Regions from separate parts of the Sedimenticola selenatireducens genome, predicted to be linked through region 1. Evidence: predicted binding sites of a transcription regulator. Region 1 holds the regulator's gene; each other region holds the start of a gene.

Region 1 (2,197 bases):
TGATGACCGGTGATGCTGATTTGCATGATTTGCTCCTTGGTTACTGGCCTCTAGACGAGGCGCTTTCGCTCGTTTGATGGCGGGATCGCCATGGACTCGCGGTATTTTGCTACCGTCCGCCGTGCGACCTGAATGCCCTGATCGGCGAGTATGCTCGCCAGTTTGTTGTCGCTGAGTGGCTTGTTCGGCTTCTCGGCAGCGACCAGTTTCTTGATCAGTGCGCGTATCGCGGTGGCGGAACACTCTCCGCCTCCAGCCGTGCTGACATGGCTGGAGAAGAAATACTTGAATTCCAGCGTACCCCGGGGGGTATGCATATATTTTTGCGTGGTGACCCTGGATATGGTGGATTCATGCAGCTCCAGGGCCTCGGCGATGTCCCTCAATACCAGGGGCTTCATCGCCTCTTCGCCGTGCTCGAAGAATCCGCGCTGCAGTTCGACAATCTTGGTGGCCACGCGCAACAGCGTTTCATTGCGGCTCATCAGACTTTTGATAAACCAGCGCGCTTCCTGCAGATGATTCTTCAGGTAGTTGTTGTCGTCGCTGTTGTCGGCGCGCCGGATCAGCCGCGCGTATTCCGGGTTAACCCGGAGTTTGGGGGCGGCATCAGCGTTCAGATCCACATGCCAGACGCCATCTCGGCGGGTCACGAATACGTCGGGAATGACATATTGGGGTTCGGTTTCGGCCACCAGGCTGCCGGGGCGCGGTATCAGCGAGCGGATCAGCTGATTAATCGATTTCAGGGTGTCGTCATCAATCTTCAGCTTGCGTTTGATCTGGTTATGATCCTGCTGGGCCAGCAGGTCGAAGTGATTGTTGATCAGCTGAGTGGTCAGGGCCATGCACGGATGGGGATCCGTCAGCTGACTTAGCTGGATCAGCAGGCACTCCCTCAGGTCACGCGCGCCCACGCCGGGTGGGTCAAATTGCTGAATCCGGTGCAGCACCGCTTCGATCTCATCCAGCTCAACCTCGTCAGCGGACATGCTGACAAGAATCTCGTTCAGATCCATCCTCAGGTAACCGTCTTCATCGATGCCGTCAATGATTGAGACGGCAATCTCGCGGTCCAGATCGCTGAACGGGGTCAGGTTCAACTGCCAGGTGAGATAGTCGTAGAGGGTGCGGGCACTGCGGCGCTGGGCCAGGTAGTCACTGTCGCCGGCGTCCCGGGATGCCAGTCCGGAAGAGGGTGGTAGCGTGCTGTCGTAGACATCGTCCCAGCCGCTGTCCACCGGCAGCTCTTCCGGTATGGAGTTTGCCTCGCCGTTGACCTCTTTTTCGTTGTTGAGGTCATTGCTGCTGGCCTTGTCCCCTTTCAGGCCATCGCCATTGAGCCGCTCGATGGTGCGCTCTTGTTCATTCCCACGGGCCTCTTCGCGGGCGCTGTTCTCCTCTTCGGTCTCCAGCATCAGGTTGGAGTCGAGCGCCTCCTGAATCTCCTGCTTGAGATCCAGCGTAGAGAGTTGCAGCAAGCGGATGGCCTGCTGCAACTGCGGCGTCATGGTGAGATGTTGGCCAAGGCGAAGCTGGAGCGTTTGCTTCATGCGGGTATCTGGATCTGGTACGTAATTTGTATGGTTTTCACAGTTTCATTCTAGCGTAAAAAATCACCAGACGCACAAGGAGAAAATGGTTTATTGCCGTCAATCAACTGATGATCAACTCTAGAGACTGAACTCTTTTCCCAGGTAGACGGAGCGCACTTCCTGATTGGCCAGAATCTGCTCCGGTTCGCCCTCCGCCAGCACCTTGCCTTCGCTGATAATATAGGCGCGCTGACAGATGCCGAGGGTCTCCCGGACATTGTGATCGGTGATCAGTACGCCGATCCCCCGGGATGAGAGTGTACGGATAATATTCTGTATGTCCTTGACCGAGATCGGGTCGATACCGGCGAATGGTTCGTCAAGCAGTATGAAGCGGGGCTCCATGGCCAGTGATCGGGCGATCTCCAGGCGGCGACGTTCACCCCCGGAGAGACTCATCGCCTGGTTGTTGCGCAGATGGGTGAGGTTAAAGTCCACCAGCAGTGCTTCGCAGGCCTCGATCTGTTCCGGGGGTCGCAGATCCTTGCGGGTCTCCAGGATGGCGAAAATATTATTGAATACGGTCAGCTTGCGGAAGATGGAGGGTTCCTGGGCCAGATAACCCAGGCCGAGGCGCGCCCGGGCGTGCATCGGCAGGGCAG
Region 2 (2,197 bases), on a different contig from region 1:
CCTTGTCCCGCTCAATCAGTGCATAGGCTGAATGGTTGTGGATGGATTCGAAGTTTTCCGACTCCACGATATAGGCGCAGAAGCGTTCATCCCTGTCCAGCATGCCGGCCACATCCCGCACCATGTCCTCGACAAACTTGGGGTTGTCATAGGCACGCTCGGTGACGAACTTTTCATCCGGCCGTTTCAGCAGGCCGTAGAGTTCGCAGGAGGCCTGGCTCTCTACCAGATCGATAATCTCCTCGACCCAGACAAAGCCACAGGTTCTGACCTGCACGGTGACATGGGAGCGCTGGTTGTGTGCGCCGCGATCGGAGATCTTCTTGGAGCAGGGGCAGAGGCTGGTGACCGGCACCTGGACCTTGATGTAGGTGATCGGCTTGCCGCCATGCACTTCGCCAATGAAGGTAACGTCATAGTCCAGCAGGCTCTGTACGCCGGAGATGGGGGCCGTCTTGTTGATGAAGTAGGGGAAGTTCATCTCGATGTGGCCCGACTCCGCTTCCAGCTTCTCGGCCATCTCTGCCAGCATCACCTTGAAGTTGGAAATGCTGATCTCTTTTTCGTGGGAGTTGAGTATCTCCACGAAGCGCGACATGTGGGTACCCTTGAAGTTGTGCGGCAGGTTCACATACATGTTGAACGTGGCGATGGTGTGCTGCTCGCCGTCGCTACGGTCTTTGACCCGCACCGGGTGACGGATGTCTTTGATACCCACCTTGTTGATGGCGATCTGCCGGGTATCGACGCTGCTCTGTACGTCAGCAATCTCAGTGGTGGTGGTCACTGTCTCTATTCCTCGCTACAACGGTGCGCACACGATCAGCCTACGCATCCAACAATTATGCCCTTACTTGCAATCTACCCCGTTTGACGACGGGCGAACACCGGCGGATTGCCGGGTTTTGCGCTTGCCGGGGCACAGGTGGCTGTCAGGGAACCCGGGATTATGATGGTTGGCATGCTTCTGTGCAACATCAGTGTCGGTTAATGTTCCGCCTGTTGCTGATGAAAACGCAATAAATCAATGGGTTGGGCAGATTCTTCGCGCACGGATCAGTGCGTCGATAACTCATTGGATGATTCAGGTCGGGAATAGTTGCCGATTAAGCCTATTTACGGGTCACTACCCTGGTAATTAAGTGGAATAGTGGTTTTCAACTCTGTGCTCGAATGGGTGTTGTCGCTAACCACTTGTTGTCGTTCATAAAAATGTCAGCGCTTTGACAAGAGACTGATATATATCAGAAAAAACGGCTTGGCACAGCCGTTGCAAATCCGTCCCCCCAGGACGCGGCAGAAAGATTTAAACAATGCCGCGCCACCCAACCAAGTGCACTGGAGGAGTCGGGTAATGAGCGAGACCTTTTACGATGTGATGCGGCGACAGGGGATCACCCGCCGCAGCTTTTTGAAATACTGCAGTTTGACCGCCTCGGCGCTCGGACTGGGGCCGGCCTTCGCGCCGACTATCGCCGCGGCGATGGAGACCAAACCGCGCATTCCGGTGCTCTGGCTGCACGGCCTGGAGTGTACCTGCTGCTCTGAATCTTTTATCCGCTCGGCCCATCCGCTGGCCAAGGATGTGGTGTTGTCGATGATCTCGCTGGATTACGACGACACCATCATGGCGGCCGCCGGTCATGAGGCGGAGGCGATTATCGAAGAGATTATCGAAAAATATGACGGCAACTATATCCTGGCGGTGGAGGGCAATCCGCCGCTGGATGAGGATGGCATGTACTGCATTATCGGAGGCAAGCCGTTCGTGGAGCAGTTGCGCAAGGCGGCCGAGCACTGTAAGGCGATCATTTCCTGGGGCTCCTGCGCCTCCTGGGGCTGTGTGCAGGCGGCGCGTCCCAATCCCACCCGCGCGACACCGGTGCACAAGGTGCCGGGCCTAGCCACCAAGCCGATCATCAAGGTACCCGGTTGTCCGCCCATCGCCGAGGTGATGACCGCGGTGATCACCTACATCCTCACCTTCGAGCGTTTCCCCCAGCTCGATCGTCAGGGTCGACCGCTGATGTTTTACAGCCAGCGGATTCATGACAAGTGCTACCGCCGTCCCCATTTCGATGCCGGCCAGTTTGTCGAGCACTGGGATGATGAGGCGGCGCGCAAGGGTTACTGCCTCTACAAGATGGGCTGTAAGGGACCCACCACCTACAACGCCTGTTCCACGGTGCGCTGGAAC
Region 3 (2,197 bases), on a different contig from region 1:
TCACCAGCGGTACGATCGCGAACACCGCGCCCTCTCCCGCCTGCACGAAAAATGAGCAAGCCATGGTAGCGAGCACCGCCAGGGCAATGGGCCATTCGGGAGTGATGCTGCTGAGTACAAGGTAGCCGACCGCCAGACCGCCGATCAGAATGGTCAGTGATTTTTTGCGCCCAAACCGGTCGCTGAACAGACCGCCTGTGGGTCGCGCCAGCAGGTTCATGAAGGCATAACCGGAGGCGAGCAGTCCGGCCTGTACCAGGGAGAGGTCGAAGGTCTCCTTGAAGAACAGCGGCAGCATCGACACCACGGCCAGTTCAGAACCGAAGGTGACCAGATAGGCCACGTCCAGGATCGCCACCTGTTTGAACTTGTAGCGGTGTATCTTCGCGACCGGCCGGATAAAGATGTGGCCGTTGATACGCCATACCTGCAGGGTCTGATACCCATAGAGCAGAACCAGTCCGACGTATATGCTGTAGGTGACGGCCTCGTCCAGCATGCCCAGGTTGGTCGGGCCCAGCTTCCAGGTCAGCACCGCCAGCGCGGCGTACATGGGAATATTCATCAGCAGGTAGAAGAAGAAGTCGCCCTTGCTGGTGACCTCCATGGCGCCGGTCTTTTTCGGTTTGAAATAGGTCGATCCCTTGGGGGTGTTGCGCGCCAGCCTGTAATAGATGATCGAGTAGACCAGGGTGATGACACCGGTGGAGGCGATGGCATAACGCCAACCCTCGTCGCCGCCATACAGCAGAGCGATGGTCGGCAGTGAAAGAGCGGCGGCGGCGGAACCGAAGTTACCCCAGCCGCCATAGATGCCTTCGGCCAGTCCGACCTGTCGGGCCGGGAACCACTCGCCGATCATGCGGATACCGATAACAAATCCGGCACCGACAAAACCGAGCAGGAAACGGCTGATGGCCAATGCCTCGAACGAGTCCGCCATGGCAAAAGCAAAGCAGATAAAACTGGATATAAACAGCAGCGCGGAGTAGACGATGCGCGGTCCCAGCTTGTCCACCAGCATACCGATAATAATGCGTGCCGGGATGGTCAGGGCGACGTTCAGGATCAACAGTGCCTTCACCTCCTGTGCGGTCAGTCCCAGGGTCTGCTGGATCGACGCCAGCAATGGGGCGTGATTGAACCAAACCATAAAAGAGAGGAAAAACGCGAACCAGGTGATATGCAGCGTTCGGGTCTTTCCGCTGAATGAAAAGAGACTTAACTTGCTTTCCGACATAGTGATGCTCCAGAGATAGACAACAATGGCCTGTCTTTAGCATTGCTTGTGCCAGTTTTATAACCAACTGATTATTAAAACAAAAAACAAACATCGTTGAGGTTGGTCAAGGATTTCAGCACTCTACGGGTGCAATAAAACAGGGATTTGCCCAATTTCGGGTCAGTATTGTTCTCACCTTTTCGGCCTGCCATATTTCAGTGCACGCGGTCACCCGCAGGCACCATGTTGAATCATTTTCCAGATACACATCTCCCCCGTTGTTACCGGCAAACCGCGACCTTGCCGCCCTGGCAACAAGTTGGCATAGCGGTTGCAAAAGGACGGTATGAATTTGGATATTTGATCGACCCGATCTGTCTGAGAGGCAAAACATGAAAGAGCGATTGGTATTAATAGGCAACGGCATGGCCGGCGTGCGAACCCTGGAGGAGTTGCTGAAGCTGGAGCCGAATAAATATGACATTACGGTATTCGGTTCCGAGCCTCACCCGAACTACAACCGCATCCTGCTCTCACCGGTGCTGGCGGGCGAGAAACAGTTTGATGAAATCGTTCTGAACAGGCGGGAATGGTATCAGCAGCACGACATTACCCTGCACAGCGGTTCGCCGGTGGTTGAGATCAACCGGGTGCAACGCAAAGTGGTCGCTGCCAACGGGGTAGAGGCCGGGTACGACCGGCTGCTGCTGGCGACCGGTTCCTCGCCGTTCATTATACCCGTCCCCGGTGCCTCCCTGGAGGGCGTGATCAGTTTTCGTGATATCCACGATGTGGAACAGATGCTGGCGGCGTCACGTCAGTACAAAAGGGCCGTGGTGATCGGCGGTGGCCTGCTGGGACTGGAAGCGGCCAACGGCCTGATCAAACAGGGTATGGACGTATCCGTTGTCCATCTCATGGATACCCTGATGGAACGCCAGCTGGATGCGGCGGCCGGTGCCATGCTGAAACGAT
Region 4 (2,197 bases), on a different contig from region 1:
ACGGCGTCAAACAGATCGACCGCTTTCAGTCCACCCCGCCGGGGTATTGCCGGTGCCTCCCAGAAGCGTTTCACCCGCTCCCGATCCGCCTCGGACTCAAGCTCCATGTGGGCGGCCAACTGGTTGGCCAGCCCTCCTACCTCACGCCCACCCATGGCATTGGGTTGCCCGGTCAGGGAGAAGGGTCCCATACCGGGACGACCAATACGACCGGTCAGCAGGTGGCAGTTGATAATGGCGTTGATCTTGTCCACGCCGCTGCTGGACTGATTGATGCCCTGGGAGTAGACGGTAACCACCCGCTCGGTACGGGCAAACAGGCGATAAAAACGCTCCACCGCTGCCGGCGCGAGTCCGCAACCCTTGGCGACCCGGGCGATATCCGGGGCATCCAGGGCTGCCACCGCCAACGCGGCCTCACTCTCCCGGGTTGCCTGCCGGACGAACAGGCTGTTGCGTTCACCCTGTTGTTCCAGGTAGACCAGCAGGCCGTTGAACAGCAGGGCATCCGTACCGGGCCGGATCGCCAGGTGCAGATCAGCCGTCGCGGCGGTAGGTGTCATTCGGGGATCGATGGTGACGATCTGCAGATCCGGATTCTGCTGTTTGCTGGCCATGATGCGCTGGTAGATCACCGGATGGCACCAGGCGGCATTGGAGCCGGCCAGCACAATCAGCTTGGCCCGCTCCAGATCATCATAACTGCAGGGCATCACATCGGCACCGAAGGCACGCTTGTGTGCCGCCACGGCGGATGACATACAGAGGCGGGAGTTGGTATCGATATTGGCCGCGCCGATAAACCCCTTCATCAGCTTGTTGGCCACATAGTAGTCTTCGGTCAGCAGTTGACCCGAGACATAGAAGGCGACCGATTCCGGCCCATGCTCACGAATCGCCTGTTGCAGGCCATTGGCCACACTATCCAGTGCGGTATCCCAATCCACCTCACGACCGTTCACCATCGGCGTCAGCAGGCGGCCCGATTCACCCAACGTCTCACCCAGGGCACTCCCCTTGGAGCAGAGTCGGCCATAATTCGACGGGTGCTCCGGATCGCCCGTGATGGTCACCGCACCCGAGGGTTCCCGTCTGGCTATAACACCACAACCGACGCCGCAATAGGGACAGGTGGTCCTGACTTCCAGGGACATCAGTATGCCCTCCCGATAACGGGGCGGCCCGGAAACCGCTGCATCACCACGAGGGAGTGAGGCTCAAGCGAAAAACAACCAACCACTGACATGGACAATACCTCCTGCGAATACAGCAGCATTCAGCAAGGAGCATGCCATCGGTAAGAAATGCGCCAGAATCAGCGCCGGTAAAAATATTTTCAGAGTTATCGGTCAGCGGCTGCAGCCACCCTGGTGCAGCAATGCACCGTTGCGGTGCTTATCAACAATCCACACAGGGTTGAACCGATTATCCGAGACCTACGGTAACCGTTATTCGAGAATGTCGGCCAAGGCTTCGCAGAGCCGTTGAGTCTGCTGGTCGCTACCGATGGTGATACGCAGGAACTGGTCGATCCGGGGCTGGCGGAAGTGCCGCACAATAATGGATCGCTCCCGCAGGCGGGCGGCCAGCTCCCCGGCATCCCATCCGGGGTGGCGCACAAACAGGAAATTGGCCGCCGACGGCAGCACCTGGAATCCCAGCGTGATCAACTGTTGTGTCAGATGCTCCCGGGTGGCGATCACCCGTTGGCAGGTCTCGGTGAAATAGACCCGATCCTCGATCGCGGCCACCGCGCCATTAATGGCGAAACGGTCCAGCGGGTAGGAGTTGAAGCTGTTTTTGACCCGTTCCAGAGCCTCGATCAGTTCAGCGTTGCCGAGCGCAAAACCGACCCGCAACCCCGCCAGGGAGCGCGATTTGGAGAAGGTCTGGATGACCAGCAGGTTGGGATAGCGATTCACCAGGGCAATGGCGGACTCACCGCCAAAATCGATATAGGCCTCATCCACCACCACCACCGAATCCCGGTTGTTATCCAGGATTGCCCGGATAGCCGTGAGCGGCAGCAACCGGCCGGTGGGCGCATTGGGATTGGGGAAAATAATCCCGCCGTTGGTAATCCGGTAATCATCCGGGTCGATCTCGAACCCTTCCGTGAGCGGTACCTGTTTGAAGGCGATATCGTAGAGTCCGCAATAGACCGGATAAAAACTGTAGGAGATATCCGGGAACAGCA

What was found. The regulator sigma-54, encoded in region 1, starts transcription at its own class of promoters, with help from an activator protein. The targets are predictions, from matches to a motif close to TGGCANGNTNCNTGCTT.
Region 2: a site for sigma-54 is predicted at 1,260-1,276, ahead of ACHZBF_RS12985 (hydrogenase small subunit). Genes of this name have one in related genera too.
Region 3: a site for sigma-54 is predicted at 1,278-1,294, ahead of ACHZBF_RS11805 (NarK family nitrate/nitrite MFS transporter). Genes of this name have one in related genera too.
Region 4: a site for sigma-54 is predicted at 1,278-1,294, ahead of ACHZBF_RS14055 (nitrate reductase). Genes of this name have one in related genera too.

What each region holds. Positions count from the first base shown of each region.
Region 1 is NZ_CAXXYC010000001.1:220,622-222,818, forward strand. Features, by position in the region: gene hpf (ribosome hibernation-promoting factor, HPF/YfiA family) at 1-26, opposite strand, end outside; gene ACHZBF_RS01090 (RNA polymerase factor sigma-54) at 51-1,553, opposite strand; gene lptB (LPS export ABC transporter ATP-binding protein) at 1,674-2,197, opposite strand, start outside.
Region 2 is NZ_CAXXYC010000004.1:394,183-396,379, reverse strand. Features, by position in the region: gene folE2 (GTP cyclohydrolase FolE2) at 1-787, opposite strand, end outside; gene ACHZBF_RS12985 (hydrogenase small subunit) at 1,355-2,197, shown strand, end outside.
Region 3 is NZ_CAXXYC010000004.1:120,529-122,725, reverse strand. Features, by position in the region: gene ACHZBF_RS11805 (NarK family nitrate/nitrite MFS transporter) at 1-1,240, opposite strand, end outside; gene nirB (nitrite reductase large subunit NirB) at 1,615-2,197, shown strand, end outside.
Region 4 is NZ_CAXXYC010000004.1:625,555-627,751, forward strand. Features, by position in the region: gene ACHZBF_RS14055 (nitrate reductase) at 1-1,154, opposite strand, end outside; gene hisC (histidinol-phosphate transaminase) at 1,449-2,197, opposite strand, start outside.